4 regions of the Sagittula sp. NFXS13 genome follow, and region 1 is predicted to be linked to each of the others. Evidence: riboswitches for the same ligand, from Rfam matches in the RefSeq annotation. Region 1 holds a riboswitch; each other region holds the start of a gene.
The links. A riboswitch is a leader RNA that binds a small molecule or an ion and turns the genes downstream of it on or off. The one in region 1 is predicted to bind cobalamin.

Region 1 (3,847 bases):
CTTCGGCCAGCGCGTAGTTGATGCGATAGTTCTGCGCCTCTTCGGTCATGGCGGACACCTGCGGGTCCAGCGCCACGTCAGAGACGGAAATCAATTGCCCTTCCGCCGCCAGCATCATGGCAAGCTGATCGGTGCACAGGTTGACGGAGACGACCCTTTCGGGGCGCTCCGGCATGTCCTGCGACACGGCAGGCAAAGCCACCGCGACCGTGGCCGCGATGACAGAAGGACCGGCGCAGGCCCGGAGCATCCCCCGGACCCGCGACGAAAAATGCTCAGAAGGAGGTCTTGATACCGACATAGACAGCCCGACCGGAGGTGTTGTAGCCGCCAGCGGTTTCATAATCCTCGTCCAGCGCGTTTTCGACCCGCATGTACAGTTCGCTGTCGTCCATCACGTCGTAGCTGAGCCCAAGATTGACCAGCGTGTAATCACCGACCTTGTGATCCGTCGGGGCAAATTCCGACGCCTCGATGTCGGCCAGGCGCTGCACCTCGGCACTGCCACGCAGGCGCGGGGACAGATCTGCTTCCACACCCAGAACCAGATCATAGCGCGGCACACGCTGTGCCGCGACGCCATCTGTTTCGGCGTTGGTATAGGTGTAGGCCCCGGCAAAGGTCACAGCATCATTGAGCGCATAGGCCCCCGACAGTTCCAGCCCCTCGGATACGGTGGTGCCGGAAACCTGATTGTAGGTCGAGGTCCCGAAGTCATAGTCAATGCGGTCGTCGATCTCGGTGTAGAACAGGGTCGCCTTCACAAAGGTGTCCTGACCGTAGCGCTTTTCGATGCCGATCTCGGCGGTGCGGCTGTTCTCGGGGTCGAGATCGGGGTTGCCGTAAGAGCTGTAGCGCTCGAACAGGGAGGGCGCGCGATAGCCTGTGCCCGCGACGGCGCGCAGGATCAGGTCGGGGGCAATGCCGTAGGTCATGGCCAGACGTCCGGTGGTCTGCCCGCCAAAGTCGGAATTGTCATCGTGACGCAAGGCGAACGACAGCGTTGCCGCATCGTTCATCTGCCAGCGCACTTCGCCGAACGCCGCGCTGTTCACCTCGTCTTCCTCATCGAAGCCTGACGTCTCCGCAGTTTCCACGGTGCCGGTCAGGCCAAAGTCCGCGGTGATCGCGCCACCGGCGTCGTAGCCCAGCTTGAACTCCGCCTCATCGCGCATACCGTCGAAAAAGGTGGTGAAGCCGGTCGGGTCATCGCGCTCGATGGAATAGCGGCTGAAGGCCAGCAGCGCCGTCAGCGGGCCGCCGTTGTTGCCTTCGGCGAACACGCGCGCGCCGCGCTCGATGGTGAAATTCTGTCCATCGGGGTTGGTGTTGCTGCGGTCGATGTCCAGCTCGCTGTCGCGCCAGAAGGCGGTGAAGCCCACTTCGACGGCCTCTGTCACGTCGTAGCGGGCCGAGGCCACGACCTCATCCTGCCAGAACCCATCGTCCTCATCGTTGCCCGGACGGGTGGAGAACCCCTCCGTCGCGGTGCGGCCAAAGGTCAGGCCGATCTCGCCACGTGCGGATTTATACCCGGTGGAAGCAGACCCGATGAAGGTCTCGTAGCTGCCGGCCTCAAGCGCGACCTCGGCGGAGGCACCGTCACGCGTGGGCTTCCAGCTTTCAAGGTTGATCACGCCGCCAATCGCTTCGGAGCCATAAAGCGCCGATTGCGCGCCCTTGAGCACCTCGACCCGCGACACGGCCGTGCCGGACAGGCGCCCAAAGTTGAAGGACGTCTGCGCACTGGACGGGTCGGACATGTCGATGCCGTCAAAGCGCACGGCGGTATAACGCACGTCCAGCCCCCGCACGCGCAGGTTGGTCGTGGTGCCAAGCCCGCCGTTGGACGAATAGGACAGGCCGGGCTGGCGCGACAGGGTCTGCAAAAGCGGGGTGTCAGCAGCCACGGACAGCGCGTCTTCTTCGATGATCTCCACCGTGGAGGCGGTCTGTTCTGCCGGAACCGGCGACAGGCTGCCCGACAGAACCAGCGTGCCAAGGTCATAGGCTTGCGCGTGTGCGGTCGAGGCCAGCGCACAAAGCGCGGTGGTGCAAAGGATGCGTGCGTGGGTCATACACGGACACTCCGTCTTGGTGATCCGGTCAGGGACCACGGGTCAGATCTGGTGCCCGACAGACAGATCCGACGGGCCCGACGAAACGTCACCTCAACGGAATGGGACCGTAGCTCCTGACGCGCCCCGCGTCTGGCTGGGTGATCTCTTCGGCAGGTCTCCTGACTTGTGGGTCGCAGCTTGGCCGGTCCTTCCCGCGCAGGCAACGCCTGACGCAGTGGTTTCATCCGGCTTCACTCGCCACTTACAGTTGCGGGGGCAGTCACGGCATTGGGCCAGATCGCCCGCACCGCATTCCCTATTATCCGGAAAGTGTCCGGACCGAAGCAGCGCCTGACTAGCCGGGCCGCGCACACGGGGAAAGCTGTCGCTTGGTCGTAGAGCGCGCGGACGCAAGGAGTGCGGCGCGAATGCAACACCGCGCGGCCGATATTTGGTGCACGTGATCTGCGCAGGACGATACGGCGGTCGCCCTCAGTCCGTGTCGTCGCTTTGCCGGGCCATCGTGGCGTGCCGGGCCAGAAACCGCGCGGCGTCCAGGGGAACCGGGCGCGCCGGGGGCGTCATCAGGAGCCGGGCAAAAAGCGCGCGCATGGGCTCCTGCGCCAAAAGCGCCTCGAACCGCGCCTTGCGCCATGCGACGGCCTGCGTGTGCAACAGGTCTAGCACCGGATCAGCGGCAAACCCTGCTCGATGCTCCGCCACCCCCGGCAGATCAAGCACGGAACGGTCTTCGGCGACACACCAGTTCCTCTCCACCCAGTAATCCATTCCAAGCGATTGATCCGCATGCACCGCGCGGCCCCGGTCGGCCTTGAGCACGTAGCTTTCCATCGCGCCGAGCGGGTAGTGGTTCAGTTGCGCCATGGCGTACATGGGTCGCCCATAGTTGGAAAAGATCCGGCGGGTGCGGAACTGTGCATCCAGCGCGTTGCCGCATCCATCCACCCACCGCCCCTGATCTACCCGGTCGGGATCGGGGTTGCGCGGCCGATGCACGCCGAGCTTTCGGTAGGTGCCATCGTTGCGGTAGAGCGTCTTGAACATCGCCGCGCGCCACGGCCAATGCATGATCTCGGGCGCGGCGCGGGTGAATTGTTCAGGGATCGGAGTGTCCTCGAACCGCACCACGCCCGCATTGCCGAACAGCCGCCACGTGAGCGTAATGGCGTCCGCGTCGGGCAGGGCAGCGATCAGGCCGGGCAGGGTACGGTCGCCCACGTGGACGTTCACGAATTCGTCGATGTCCAGCGACAACAACCAGTCAGCCTCCCGCACCGCGCTGCATGTGTCTGCCAGTTTCAGCCCGGTGAACTGGATGCCGCCCTTGTCATAGGGGCCATCGTTGCGGATGTGGGTCACATGCCCCAGCTCGGCCAGCCGATCCAGCATCGCATCTGTGCCATCGTCACAGGCGTTGGACAGGGCCACCACATGTGTCACGCCACAGGCCAGATGATGCGCCATCCAATCCAGCAAGAAGGCCGCTTCGTTGCGGACGAAAAGCACGGCTGTGATGTTCATGTATCGCAATCCTGTGGCGTGTTTCGGGCCTGAACCTGACAGACCCTGCGCGGCGTCACCAGCCCTTGCGGAAGGTCACGACCTTCTGTTCCGAGGCTTTCGGGAAATAGCTCAGGCCGGCCTTGTGCATGGCGTCAAACACCGCTTGCACGCCGCTTTGACCGATCCATTGCGGGTGCAGCTCGATCACCGCCACACGCAGGCCGGTCCAATCCCCGGCGGGCAGCACATCGGCCTCCGCGCCT
Region 2 (3,847 bases), on a different contig from region 1:
GTCCAGTGCGGCTCGATCAGCCCGGGCACGAGCTTGTTGCCAAGCACGCCCCAGACCGTTTCGATCGGCACGCGCACCGCGCCGACCGAGATGGCAAAAGAGAGCGAGGCGAGCAGCAGCATGCCGCCCAGCACAAGGACCAAGGGGCCTTTGACATGATGGCGGTGCGGCACGGCATTGAGGGTCGTCTCGCTCACGGGATCACTCGCCCCAGAAGGCGTTTGCCAGCGTCTTGACCGCTTCGATATTGCGCGGTCCCGGCGTGGCCTCGACGTATTCCAGCGTGACGAAACGGTCGTTCTTCACCGCGTCGAGATCGGCGAAGGCCGGATTGGACATCATGAAGTCGCGCTTTTGCTCGGCGGTGACCTCGCCGTAGTTGACGATCACCACGACCTCCGGATTGCGCTCAACCACCTCTTCCCAAGTGACGGTGGCCCAGCTTTTCTCGAAATCGTCCATGATGTTGGTCCCGCCCGCGGCCTCGATCAGGGCCGTGGGCATGGCATAGCGCCCGGCGGTAAAGGGCGTGTCTTCGCCGCTGTCGTAGACAAAGACGCGCAGCGGCTCCCCGGTTTCCAGACCGTCGGCAAAACGCGCCAGGTCTGCGCGGTAGCCCGCAACGAGGTCGTTTGCCTTGTCCTCGACGGCAAAGATGCGTCCGAGGTTCAGCAGGTCGTTGTACATGTCTTCGATGCTGGCCTTGTCCTTGGCCATGATGTGGGTGCAGCTTTCGGTCAGCTCGTAGACCTTGATGCCAAAGGGCGCCAGCGTCTCGGGGGTGACCTCGCCGCCAACTTTCATGCCGTAGTTCCACCCGGCAAAGAAGAAATCTGCGTCGGCGCCCAGCAGTACCTCCTTGGTCGGATATTTGGCGGAAAGCTCTGGCAGTTCTTCGACGCCTTCGCGCATGTCCGCGTCCAGTGTCTTCCACCCTGAAATGCCGGTGTATCCGACCATCTTGTCCGCGAGGCCAAGCACCAGCATCATCTCGGTCAGGTTCACATCGTTGGAGATGGCGCGCTGCGGCGGGGCCTCGAAGGTGACCTCGCGGTTGCAGCTTTCGACGGTGGTGCCAGCGGCAGCAAGGCTGGCGGTGAGCGCCAGGGCAGAGGTGAGGAGAAGCGTCTTCATGAGGTGTACCCTTGGGTCTGAAGATGAAAGGAAAGGTGATCGGTGTTCGAGGGCGCGAGCCGTTCGCGCCGGGCGTCGACCCGGAACACGCGCGATACTGCGCCCTCTGACAGGACGGTATCGGGCGCGCCAAAGCCCACCATGCGGCCCGCGTCGAGCATCAGTATCGTGTCGCAGATCCCCGCTGCGAGGTTGAGGTCATGCAGCGAGGTGACGATGGTCAGCGGCAGGTCGCGGATGAGTTGCAGCACTTCGAGCTGGTGGCGGATGTCGAGATGGTTGGTCGGCTCGTCGAGGATCAGCAGGTGCGGCTCCTGAGCGAGCGCGCGGGCGACCATGACGCGCTGGCGTTCGCCGCCGGACAGCGCGCCCAAATGCCGGTCCGCCAGCCCATGCAGGTCCAACCGGTCGAGGACCTGCGTGATGATCTGCTGATCCCGCGCGCCAGTGCTGCCACCGAAGCCCCGGCGATGCGGCGTGCGCCCCAGCGCCACGATCTGGCCCACGGTCAGGGCAAAGTCACTGGGCTGCTCCTGCAGAACGGCGGCGATGCGCTGTGCCGCGACACGGGCAGACAGCTGCCAGATGTCGTCACCATTCACCGCAACGCGCCCGCTTGCCGGGCGATGATAGCGATAAAGCAGCCGCAACAGCGTCGTCTTGCCTGCACCATTCGGGCCAACGATGCCCAGCACGCGGCCCGGCTCAAGCGCGAAACTCAGGGGATGCACGAGGGTCTTGCCGGTGCGCGTGGCCCAGGACACGCCATCCACCGTCAGGGAAGCGGCGCTCATGAGACCTGCGCCTCGCTCTCCTCAATCACCATCATCGCCGCGGGCACCCTTGCGAGTGTCGTGCGCCGCAGCTTGCCGGGGCGATCCACCGAGGAGCACCAGCCGTCCTGCAGATATGCGTACTGGCGCGCGAAGGCGACGAGGTCTGCGATGTCCGTGGCCGGATCGATGTCGCCGAAAAGATAGGTCGCCTTGCGCGTGCCGTGATAGGCCACGGTGCAGGGGCGGTCGCATCCGGCCATGCAGGCCACGCCGGAAATCTCGAAGTCTTCGGGGACCGCGTCGTCTGCCTCCGCGATGGCGCGGCGCAGTTTGTCGATCAGCTCATAGCCGGGGCGACAATGGTTGCCCTTGTGCTTGCAAGAGGTGCAGACCGTGATCCTGTGGCGTGTCGAAAATGTTGTGCTGGATGCCATGGGGCCCTCCGCCCGGAATACGGGGGGCGCGTGCAAAACCATGTCGTTGCGGGAAAAGCCGCTGTGTCATCATGATCTCCTGACCAGGCACCCCGCCTGATGGGTTGGAATTCCACCCGTGGGATCACGGGCGGTGATGGCAGGTCTCCTGACTTGCGGGTCAACGCTCTCCCGAACCTTCCCGGACGCGGACGTCCAGTGGCCTTTCGGGGTCGCTCACCGCTTACAGTTGCGGGGGCAGTCGCGGACTTGGCACCTTGACAGGCACCGCACCACGTTCCCTTTTCATCCCTGCCGCCAGCGCAGAGCGCGGACGTTCGGGAACCATCTGCCCCTAGATGAGGCATGCGCGCGGTGGATTGCAAGGACGAAAGGCTATGCGATCCAAGATTGATTTTCAGTGGCAACCTACGGTATCCCGTCGTCTCGTTTTCACGGACCGCGGAGCAGACATGACTGCCATTTCCCCCGAACGACTGACCGATATCCGCAAGCTGCGTGGCCTTGGTCGCCCGAAGCTGGCAAAGCTGTCGGGCCTGTCGGAACGCCAGCTTGCACGGCTCGAAGGAGCCTTGCCGATGAAGGACGCGCCGAGCGCGGACATGCTGACGAAGCTGTCCGACACGCTGCGTGTGCGACCGGAGGCCTTCTCTGGCACGGAACCGCTGACCGACGCGGATTTCGATTTCACGCACGGTGTCTCCTGTAGCTGCTGCTGAAGCGGCCTGTCCATTGTGAAGACAGGCCAACCGGGCGCCTCTCCGATCAGGCCGGGACGATCACCCCGGGCAGATCATTGACCAGCATCGTCTCGGACGTCTGGAAGTGGGTGACCGAGCGGTTCGACTGCCCAGCGTGCAGCAGATCGAACGCGGTGTTGATCTGCTCATGCGTCATGTTGTGGGTGATGTAGGGATCGACGTCGAAGTCGCCCCGGAGTCATTCGTCCACCATGTCCGGCAGCTGGCTGCGCCAGAGCAGGCCACCAAAGGCCGACCCGCGCCAGACACGGCCCGTCACAAGCTGAAAGGGCCGCGTCGCGATCTCTTCGCCTGCGCCGGCCACGCCGATCACGGTGCATTCGCTCCAGCCTTTGTGACAGCATTCCAGCGCCGCGCGCATGACGTTGACGTTGCCGATGCATTCAAAGGAATAATCGACGCCGCCGTCTGTCATCTCGACGATGACATCCTGAATGGATTGCGCGAAATCCTTTGGGTTGATGCACTCACGTGCGTCAAGTGACTGCGCCAGCGTGAACTTGTTGGGGTTCGTGTCGATGCCGATGATGCGGGCCGCGCCTTGCATCTTTGCCGCCTGGATCACCGCCATGCCCACCGCTCCGAGGCCGAAGACCGCGACCGTCGCACCCGGTTCCACCTTGGCAGTGTTGCGCACGGCGGCCATGCCCGTCGCGATGGCGCAGCCCATGACGGAGGCCTTCGCCAGCGGTGCTTCCTTGGAGATCTTCGCCAGCGCGATCTCGGGCAGCACGGTGTATTC
Region 3 (3,847 bases), on a different contig from region 1:
GCATTTCGCCTGGGAAGGACATGCCTTGGGGTCAGGACTCATAGCCAGCAGATGACGCGTGCTGCGAGAGCGATGGCTGACAGGCAGACCTTCGGGCATCTGCCGTAGCGGGTTGCCACACGGGGCCAATCCTTCAACCTGCCGAACATGATCTTGTATCGCTGCCCGGCAGGGCATCACGGTACGTGATGTCCCGAGAGGTGCGGTTCCGGCGTTTGTACCGGCGCTTGTCGCTCGCCCGGAAGGGTATTGCGAAGCAATGTCCCGAGAGGGGTACTTTACCGGTTCCTTCCTCTGCCTCCGGCCAGGGATGCATATTGCACGTCCCCAAACTGCGGCCGGGCCTTGGGACTGGGCGTCCTTGGCTCTCTCAGCGGGACGTGCGGCGCAAAAGGTAGCTGTCCATGATCCATCCGAATTGAGCGCGAGCGTCGCTTCGGGTTTGAATGATTTCGTCGCAAACCTCGTCGAGCGGACCGTGAATGAGGATCTGGTTCCTTGTTCCCAGGTAGGCGCCCCACCAGATGTGTAGCCCATCGGGTGGGAGGTCCTTAAAGGCACACTCCCCGTCGAGCATCACCACTGTCGTATCGCCCTGAGGCAACCCGAGTGTGCGCAAACGGCGCCCGGTGGTGACATGCACTGCGCCGTTGACGGTGTTTAGCGGGATCGCATGCGCTGCCGTCAACGCCTGTATCGCAGTGATGCCGGGGATCACGCGCACCTTGGGTTCGGGTGTCAGCCGCGCGGCAATACGCAACGTGCTGTCATACAGAGACGGGTCCCCCCAGACCAAAAGCGCCACGGGGCCATCGACCTGGGCCGTATCCAGCGCAGCCGCCCAGCGGTTTGCGATCTCGTCATGCCAGAGCGCGACACGCTCCTGATAAGGCAAAGCGGGATCGCGTTCGGGATAGTCGAAATGCACCACTTTGGCCCGGGTTTCGCTGGCCGCGATGATTTGATGACGCACCTCTGCCAGATCGTCCTTGCCAGCACCCTTGCGGGGCACAAGGATGAGGGCGGCATCCCGCAAGGCGGCCACCCCCTCCAGCGTGATATGCGACAGGCTGCCGGTGCCGATGCCGATCAGCCAGATGTCTTTGGGTGCGCGTATCATGGTCGTCTTTCGATCACAAAAACTCCGGACCGCCGATTGTGCGGCCCGGAGGGGAATGTTGGGGTCAGGCCGCGTTAAACAACCGATCCGTGAAAATGCCGGACGTGTTCTTATTGCGCAGTGCTTTTGCCACGGCCAATACGGCAAGGTCGGCCACCGGCTCGACGATGACGACAAGCATATAGGCTGCGCCGAAGCTGAGCACTGAGCTCAGGTTTTCGGCACCGATGCCTTGGCCGTAGATTGCCCAGAACGCGACCCAGGCCACGACACCCCCCTGATAAAGGGCGGAGAGTTTGAGCACTTCGCCGTACCCGAGGTCGACGTAAGCCGTCTGTCGTGGAATGATCCGACGCGCCAATTCGGTGATCGCAAAGAGCGGCACCAGCAGGGTCGTGACATTGACGAAATACATCGGCATGTCGGTCGGGGCAAAGAACATCCCCTGTACCAGCAGGCCGAGCGCGAGGCCAAGCGCCGCCGGGGCCGCGCCGAGAAGCAGCAACAGCGTGGTCCCGAGGATGAAATGCACCTCTGACACGCCGACCGCGAAATGCGGCATGATTTCAAAAAAGACGAAGGTTCCAACAGCCGCCAAAACGGTGCGGGTGGCCAGTGAAACAACGTTGCTTGAGCGCAGTTCATCGCGCACCAGTTTGGCCGTGTAACCTGCCGCGCCTGCCGCTGTTGCGTAGGCAAATGCCATTTTGGCGCCGTCCACGACGCCGGGTTCAATATGCATGGTCTAGTCCCTCATATATGGTGCTGCCCCTCCGGCAGCGGGGATACCCGCCGGACTGGCGGGGGGTGATGAGTACGGCAGGTCTCCTGACTTGCGGGTCGCGGCGTTCGGGGCCTTCCCAGCCAATGGGCCAGTGGCAGTCCTTCACGCTCACCGCTTACAGTTGCGGGGGCAGTCCAGGTGTTTCACCCGGTTCCCTATTCGTCACGGGTCGTGACACCGTACGTGGCGGTCGGTATGTCGGTCTCCTTTCGTGGTTCTCGTTTCATGTCTCTGCCAGTGGTCCGTAAAGGATCAGGGCGGGTTTGTCGGAAAGCCAATTTTCGAGCGCCTCTGACAGGGACGTGACAGTGTGGCGTTGGATGGTCTGCTCGGGCGTGCTGATCGCCTCTGCGAGGATCGCAGGTGTATCGCCCGGCAGCCCAGCGTCGCTGAGCATGGCGAGCAGTTTCGGGAAAGTCCGTTTGGCCATGAACAAGACGGTCGAGGCCGTCGGGTCCGCCAGCGCGCTCAGGTTCATGTCTTCCGGCAGTTGGCCGGACACATCGTGGCCCGTGACAAACTGCACGCGACGTGCCGTCAGCCGCCGGGTCAGCGGGATGCCAGCTGCGGCGGCGGCGGCACAGGCCGATGGCACACCGGGAATGATCTCGTAACCGATGCCGGCGGCCTTCAGCGCGGTGATTTCCTCTTCGAGCCGACCAAAGATGCCACTGTCCCCGGATTTCAACCGCACCACCCGTTGATCCAGCTGTGCATATTCCACCAGTAGGCGGCTGACATGGTCCTGACGGGGCGAGGGGCGTCCTGCCCGTTTGCCGACGCCCACCAGATCGGCCCCCGCCCGCGCATGGCTGAGGATCGGACCCGAGGACAGGTCGTCGAACAAGACCGCATCCGCCCGCCCGAGACGGTTCACTGCCTTGAGCGTCAAAAGCTCCGGATCGCCGGGGCCTGAACTGACGAAACTGACGAAGCCGGTCATGCCGGTTCCTCCTGCGCGACGAGGTGAAAAAAGGTGCCGGATACATGGCCGCGCCATGACCCGGTTTCCGGGACAAGCGTCCCGTCCGCGTCGCGGACCTCGGCCAGCGCGGCGTCAGGTTGCTCGATGATGCTGGAATAGTGGAACTCATGCCCACGCAACGCGGCGCCGGCGGCAAAACCGGGCAGGGAGGCTTGCAGGACCGCGCGGCGATACCCCAGATGAAATTTGCGTTTCTCGTAGCTGGTGACGAGACCCAGAAGCCCGGCCATACGGTGCCGGGTGCCGGAGGCGTCGATCAGTGCTTCTCCTAACGCCATGTAGCCACCGCATTCGCCATGAACGGGGCGCGTTTCGGCAAATCGGCGCAGCCCGTCGCGAAAGGTCTCGGCAGCGGCAAGTGTTCCGGCGTGCAGCTCCGGGTAGCCACCGGGCAGCCATGCAAGATCGGCCGTCCTGTCCGGCGCTTCGTCGTTCAGCGGAGAGAACGGAAGGACCTCCGCCCCGGCGTCCCGCCAGCCTTCGAGGATATGCGGATAGGTGAAGGAAAACGCGGCGTCCTGGGCCAGCGCGATGCGTTGGGCCGGTGGGCGATGGGGCATTTTCTCGCGATACGGCAGATCATGCCCTTCCGCGGCATCGCGGATCAGATCGAGGTCGAGGTGTTCCCGTACAAAGGCGGCGTAGTCTGCGATTGCCGCGTCAAGATCGGGATGCTCGACGGCTTGTATCAATCCCAGATGCCGCTCGGGCAGCAACAGATCCCCCCGCCGGGGCAGAACGCCAAGCACCGGGAGGCCTGCGCGCTCCATCCCCAGGCGCGCCAGCCTTTCGTGGCGCGGCGAGGCCACGCGGTTCAGGATCACCCCGGCATAGGGCAGATCGGGCAGGTAGCTGCGAAACCCGAGCGCGGTGGCGGCTGCCGATTGCGCCTGCCCGCTCACATCCAGCACCAGAACGACAGGCCAGCCCATGGCCTGAGCGGTTTCCGCACTGCTTC
Region 4 (3,847 bases), on a different contig from region 1:
AAGTCGTGATCCCGATGGACAGCCCCTGATATCGATTCTGGCAGATCTTTAGGAACTGGCAGACAAGCATCGACGTGGTTCTCTCGCCCTTCCATCTGACATAGCCAGCCTTTTCCGTGCTCGCCATCAGTGCCGGCTTTAGGAACAGAACCTTTCCGCACAGGCCAGCCCGCCGTTCTGTAAACGGTGATTACGGAGATAGTGCAGCTCGACGAGAAGCAGGTGTCGCAATTGCTCAAACGTTTGCAGAGCGACGAGCTGGTGACCATCGCGATCTATGATATGGATCGCCGTGAGAAGCGGATTGGCCTTGAAAAAGCTCGGAAGCGCCGTCCCGATGGTCCAAAAAGGCGACCATGAGTCGGGCGACTATTCCTATCGGTTGGGGTCGGGGGCCCGCCGCTGCGACCGGAGCGGCGTCGTGCCACAGGCAGGCTGTCTGAGGGGAGCTTAAGAGCATTTTGCAGCTTATCGATACGTTTTACAGGCGCACCAGCGGCGAGGAAAGACCGCGTGACTGTTCAAATTCCCTCGCCAGGCGTCGCGCTTTCTGTCAGTCCATGACGAATTCGCCGCCACTTTCCACCCAAAGTGCCACCGCCTGACTACAAAAACCGCAACGACACGCTCGATTTGCACATGCGGCCTTCGGATTGGCCATACCGCAGATATGACTGCATGCGGGAGTTCGATACCTAAGCGTGGCCTCGGGCGACCATCATGGCAAAGCCCATCACATTGCGATTTTCTTTTGCGGAGGCTCATATGCCCAAATCTCCGGCGCCAGAAACGGCGCGTGAATTCAACCCTGACGAGCGTGCCGCGCTGTACGACATAATAAACGCGCGACGGGATGTGCGGAACGAATTCCGCTCAGATCCGTTGGACGAGGCCGCTTTGCGGCGCGTGCTGGAGGCGGCACATGCGGCACCCTCGGTGGGCTTCATGCAGCCTTGGAATTTCATTCTGATCCGCGAGATGGCGCAACGCGAAAAGGTGCAAAAACTCTTTGCCGAGGCCAATGACGAGGCAGCCGAGATGTTCCCCGATGAACGTCGCGACGCCTATCGGGCGTTGAAACTCGAAGGCATCTGCAAGGCCCCTTTGAACATTGCCGTGACCTGCGACCGGACGCGCGGCGGCAAGGTGATACTGGGGCGCACGAACAACCCTGAAATGGACGTATATTCAACGGTTTGCGCCGTTCAAAACATGTGGCTCGCCGCCCGTGCGGAAGGCATTGGAATGGGTTGGGTCAGCATCTTTGACCACGAGGTGCTGAAGCAGATTCTGGGTATCCCGGAACATGTCGAGCTGGTGGCGTATCTCTGTCTGGGTTATGTTGACAAGCTGTTCGATCAGCCTGAACTGGCCGCACGCGGATGGCGTCAGCGCCTGCATCTGGACGACCTCATCATGCAGGAACATTGGACTGACTGACACCACCGATCGCGTCGACAGGTTGCAGGATCAACGAAAAAATCTCCGACACCCCGATTGACAAGCGCATCAGTTTCGAACCAATTGCACGTGTGTTGGTGCCTGTGAGAACAGGTGAAAAGGGAATGTGCGGCCCTCTACTCTGGAGGGTTAAGCACAGCCGCCCCCGCGACCGTGACCGGAAAGGTTGTCCAAAGCCACTGGCGAAAGCCGGGAAGGCAGGACCGCCGCCGGGCCTGAGGCCCGATATCCGCAAGCCGGGAGACCTGCCAACGCAAACCGAGTGTAACCGGACGGGGTGTTCCGGTGACGGAGTGCGCCCTGGCAACAGGACCCTTCCGCCATCTGACCCGCGTCCCATACAAAATGGGACCGAGGATATGACCACAGCTGGCTCAGTTCAGCCGCGCGCAGAGCTTCTGGTCTGCATCAAATGTCGATGCGGACAGGACCTACCTGCCGACGCGCGACGCCCCGGACAGATGTTGTTTGACGAGATCGCCAGCCGCCCCTGTCCCGAGGGCCTGACCGTCACGCCTGTCGAATGCCTTCAGAACTGTGACCATGGCTGCACCATCGCGCTGCGCGGAGGTGATGCCCGCTGGACCTATGTTTTTGGCCGCGTCGATCCAGAGGTGCATCCGGACATGATCCTCGACGGTGCCGCGCAATATCACGAAAGCGCTGAAGGCATCATCCCGTGGCGGCAACGCCCGGAACATTTCAAACGCAACTGCATCGCCCGTATCCCCCCTGTTTCCATGCCCGAGGACGCCTGACATGACCGAACTTTCAAAGCTGCCTGTCACCGTGATCACGGGATTTCTGGGGTCTGGCAAAACGACCCTGATTTCCCACCTGCTGCAAAACCCCGGCGGGCGCCGGCTGGCTGTCGTTGTCAACGAATTCGGCGATGTGGGTGTGGATGGCGAGATCCTCAAGGGCTGCGCCCTGCCCGACTGTCCGGCGGAAAACATCATGGAGCTGGCAAACGGTTGCATTTGCTGCACCGTCGCGGATGACTTCATCCCCACGATCGAGGCACTGATGGCACTGGAGCCGCGTCCCGATCATATTCTCATCGAGACATCCGGCCTCGCCCTGCCGAAACCGCTGCTGAAGGCCTTTGACTGGCCAGACATCCGGTCGCGTATCACTGTGGACGGGGTAATCGCGCTCGCCGATGCAGAGGCAGTGGCCGCCGGGCGATTTGCTCCGAATGTTGCAGCGGTCGACGCGCAGCGCCTGGCAGATGACAGCCTCGATCACGACACCCCTCTGTCGGAAGTTTTCGCGGATCAGATCGCCTGCGCGGACATCATCTTGTTGACCAAGCCCGACCTTGCCGGGCCTGATGGTGTGGCAAAGGCAATGGCCCGGATCGCGCAGGACGCGCCGCGCGCGCTGCCAGTGGTCGAGGTCGCCGAAGGCGCCGTGGACCCGCGCGTGATCCTTGGTCTTGGTGCTGCGGCAGAGGATGACATTGCTGCGCGCCCGTCTCATCACGACGACCATGACGACCACGAGCATGACGATTTCGAGTCGATCGTTGTGGACATCCCCGAACTGGCGGACCCGGCGCAGCTTGTGAACGCCATCGAAGGACTTGCGCGGGATCACAACATCCTGCGGGTGAAGGGATACGCCTCCGTGGCGGGCAAGCCGATGCGCCTTCTGGTGCAGGCTGTAGGCGGTCGCGTGCGGCACCAGTTTGATCGCGCCTGGCGAAAGGATGAGCCGCGACAGGGCAGGCTTGTCGTGATTGCCGAACATGACAACATCGACGCGCAGGTCATTGGCGCGGCCCTGATCCCTGCTCCACAACTCGCTCAGTAGCGCACTCTCATGCACGTCGTTTTCCGCGAAAGTCACGGTCTGGAAGAGACCGCCACACCGACCGATATGGGCCAAAGCCCTGCGGATCTGGTGGTGCTGTCCTTTTCAGACAGTGATCTCGGGGCATTTGCCGCCGGATGGCGACGCGGCGGCGGTCCTGAGGGACGGCTGCCCAGCCTGCGGCTTGCCAACCTGTCTGCCCTGCGGCATCCGCTGTCGGTCGACACTTACGTGGACAATACTCTTGCCGGGGCCAAGGGTGTCCTGATCCGTCTGATCGGCGGATTGCCCTACTGGGAGTACGGCGTCCAACAGGTGCTGCGTCTTGCGAAAGAGAAGGGCATCGCAGTCGCCGTGCTGCCGGCGGATGGACGCGCCGATGAGCGGCTGGATCGTGTCTCGACCCTCCCCGTCTCGACGCTGCGACGGCTGAAGGATCTGTGCGACGCTGGCGGCGAAGTTGCCGCCCAGGCTGCGCTGGCGCAGATGGCGCTTGCGGCCGGGTTCTATGCCAGCCCTGTGCGTGGCAGCAAATCCATGCCGCAAGTCGGCGCGTGGACCCCGGAGAACG

Region 2: linked by a shared signal. The riboswitch ahead of J4E08_RS12875 (DUF1636 family protein) and the one ahead of J4E08_RS01665 (TonB-dependent receptor plug domain-containing protein) in region 1 are both predicted to bind cobalamin.
Region 3: linked by a shared signal. The riboswitch ahead of J4E08_RS12975 (energy-coupling factor ABC transporter permease) and the one ahead of J4E08_RS01665 (TonB-dependent receptor plug domain-containing protein) in region 1 are both predicted to bind cobalamin.
Region 4: linked by a shared signal. The riboswitch ahead of J4E08_RS13040 (DUF1636 family protein) and the one ahead of J4E08_RS01665 (TonB-dependent receptor plug domain-containing protein) in region 1 are both predicted to bind cobalamin.

The regions. Positions count from the first base shown of each region.
Region 1 is NZ_JAGEMH010000001.1:342,584-346,430, forward strand. It holds gene J4E08_RS01660 (ABC transporter substrate-binding protein) at 1-250, opposite strand, end outside; gene J4E08_RS01665 (TonB-dependent receptor plug domain-containing protein) at 276-2,078, opposite strand; cobalamin riboswitch at 2,213-2,419, opposite strand; gene J4E08_RS01670 (glycosyltransferase family 2 protein) at 2,553-3,602, opposite strand; gene J4E08_RS01675 (FkbM family methyltransferase) at 3,658-3,847, opposite strand, start outside.
Region 2 is NZ_JAGEMH010000005.1:148,118-151,964, forward strand. It holds gene J4E08_RS12860 (FecCD family ABC transporter permease) at 1-173, opposite strand, end outside; gene J4E08_RS12865 (ABC transporter substrate-binding protein) at 202-1,134, opposite strand; gene J4E08_RS12870 (ABC transporter ATP-binding protein) at 1,131-1,928, opposite strand; gene J4E08_RS12875 (DUF1636 family protein) at 1,925-2,344, opposite strand; cobalamin riboswitch at 2,466-2,686, opposite strand; gene J4E08_RS12880 (helix-turn-helix domain-containing protein) at 2,797-3,063, shown strand; partial or broken gene J4E08_RS12885 (S-(hydroxymethyl)glutathione dehydrogenase/class III alcohol dehydrogenase) at 3,110-3,847, opposite strand, start outside.
Region 3 is NZ_JAGEMH010000005.1:164,155-168,001, forward strand. It holds partial or broken gene J4E08_RS12960 (transposase) at 1-27, opposite strand, end outside; partial or broken gene J4E08_RS12965 (hypothetical protein) at 39-315, opposite strand; gene cobF (precorrin-6A synthase (deacetylating)) at 371-1,120, opposite strand; gene J4E08_RS12975 (energy-coupling factor ABC transporter permease) at 1,185-1,862, opposite strand; cobalamin riboswitch at 1,922-2,101, opposite strand; gene cobA (uroporphyrinogen-III C-methyltransferase) at 2,128-2,847, opposite strand; gene J4E08_RS12985 (cobyrinic acid a,c-diamide synthase CobB) at 2,844-3,847, opposite strand, start outside.
Region 4 is NZ_JAGEMH010000005.1:177,359-181,205, reverse strand. It holds gene J4E08_RS13050 (hypothetical protein) at 202-360, shown strand; gene bluB (5,6-dimethylbenzimidazole synthase) at 766-1,440, shown strand; cobalamin riboswitch at 1,520-1,728, shown strand; gene J4E08_RS13040 (DUF1636 family protein) at 1,821-2,219, shown strand; gene cobW (cobalamin biosynthesis protein CobW) at 2,221-3,276, shown strand; gene cobN (cobaltochelatase subunit CobN) at 3,286-3,847, shown strand, end outside.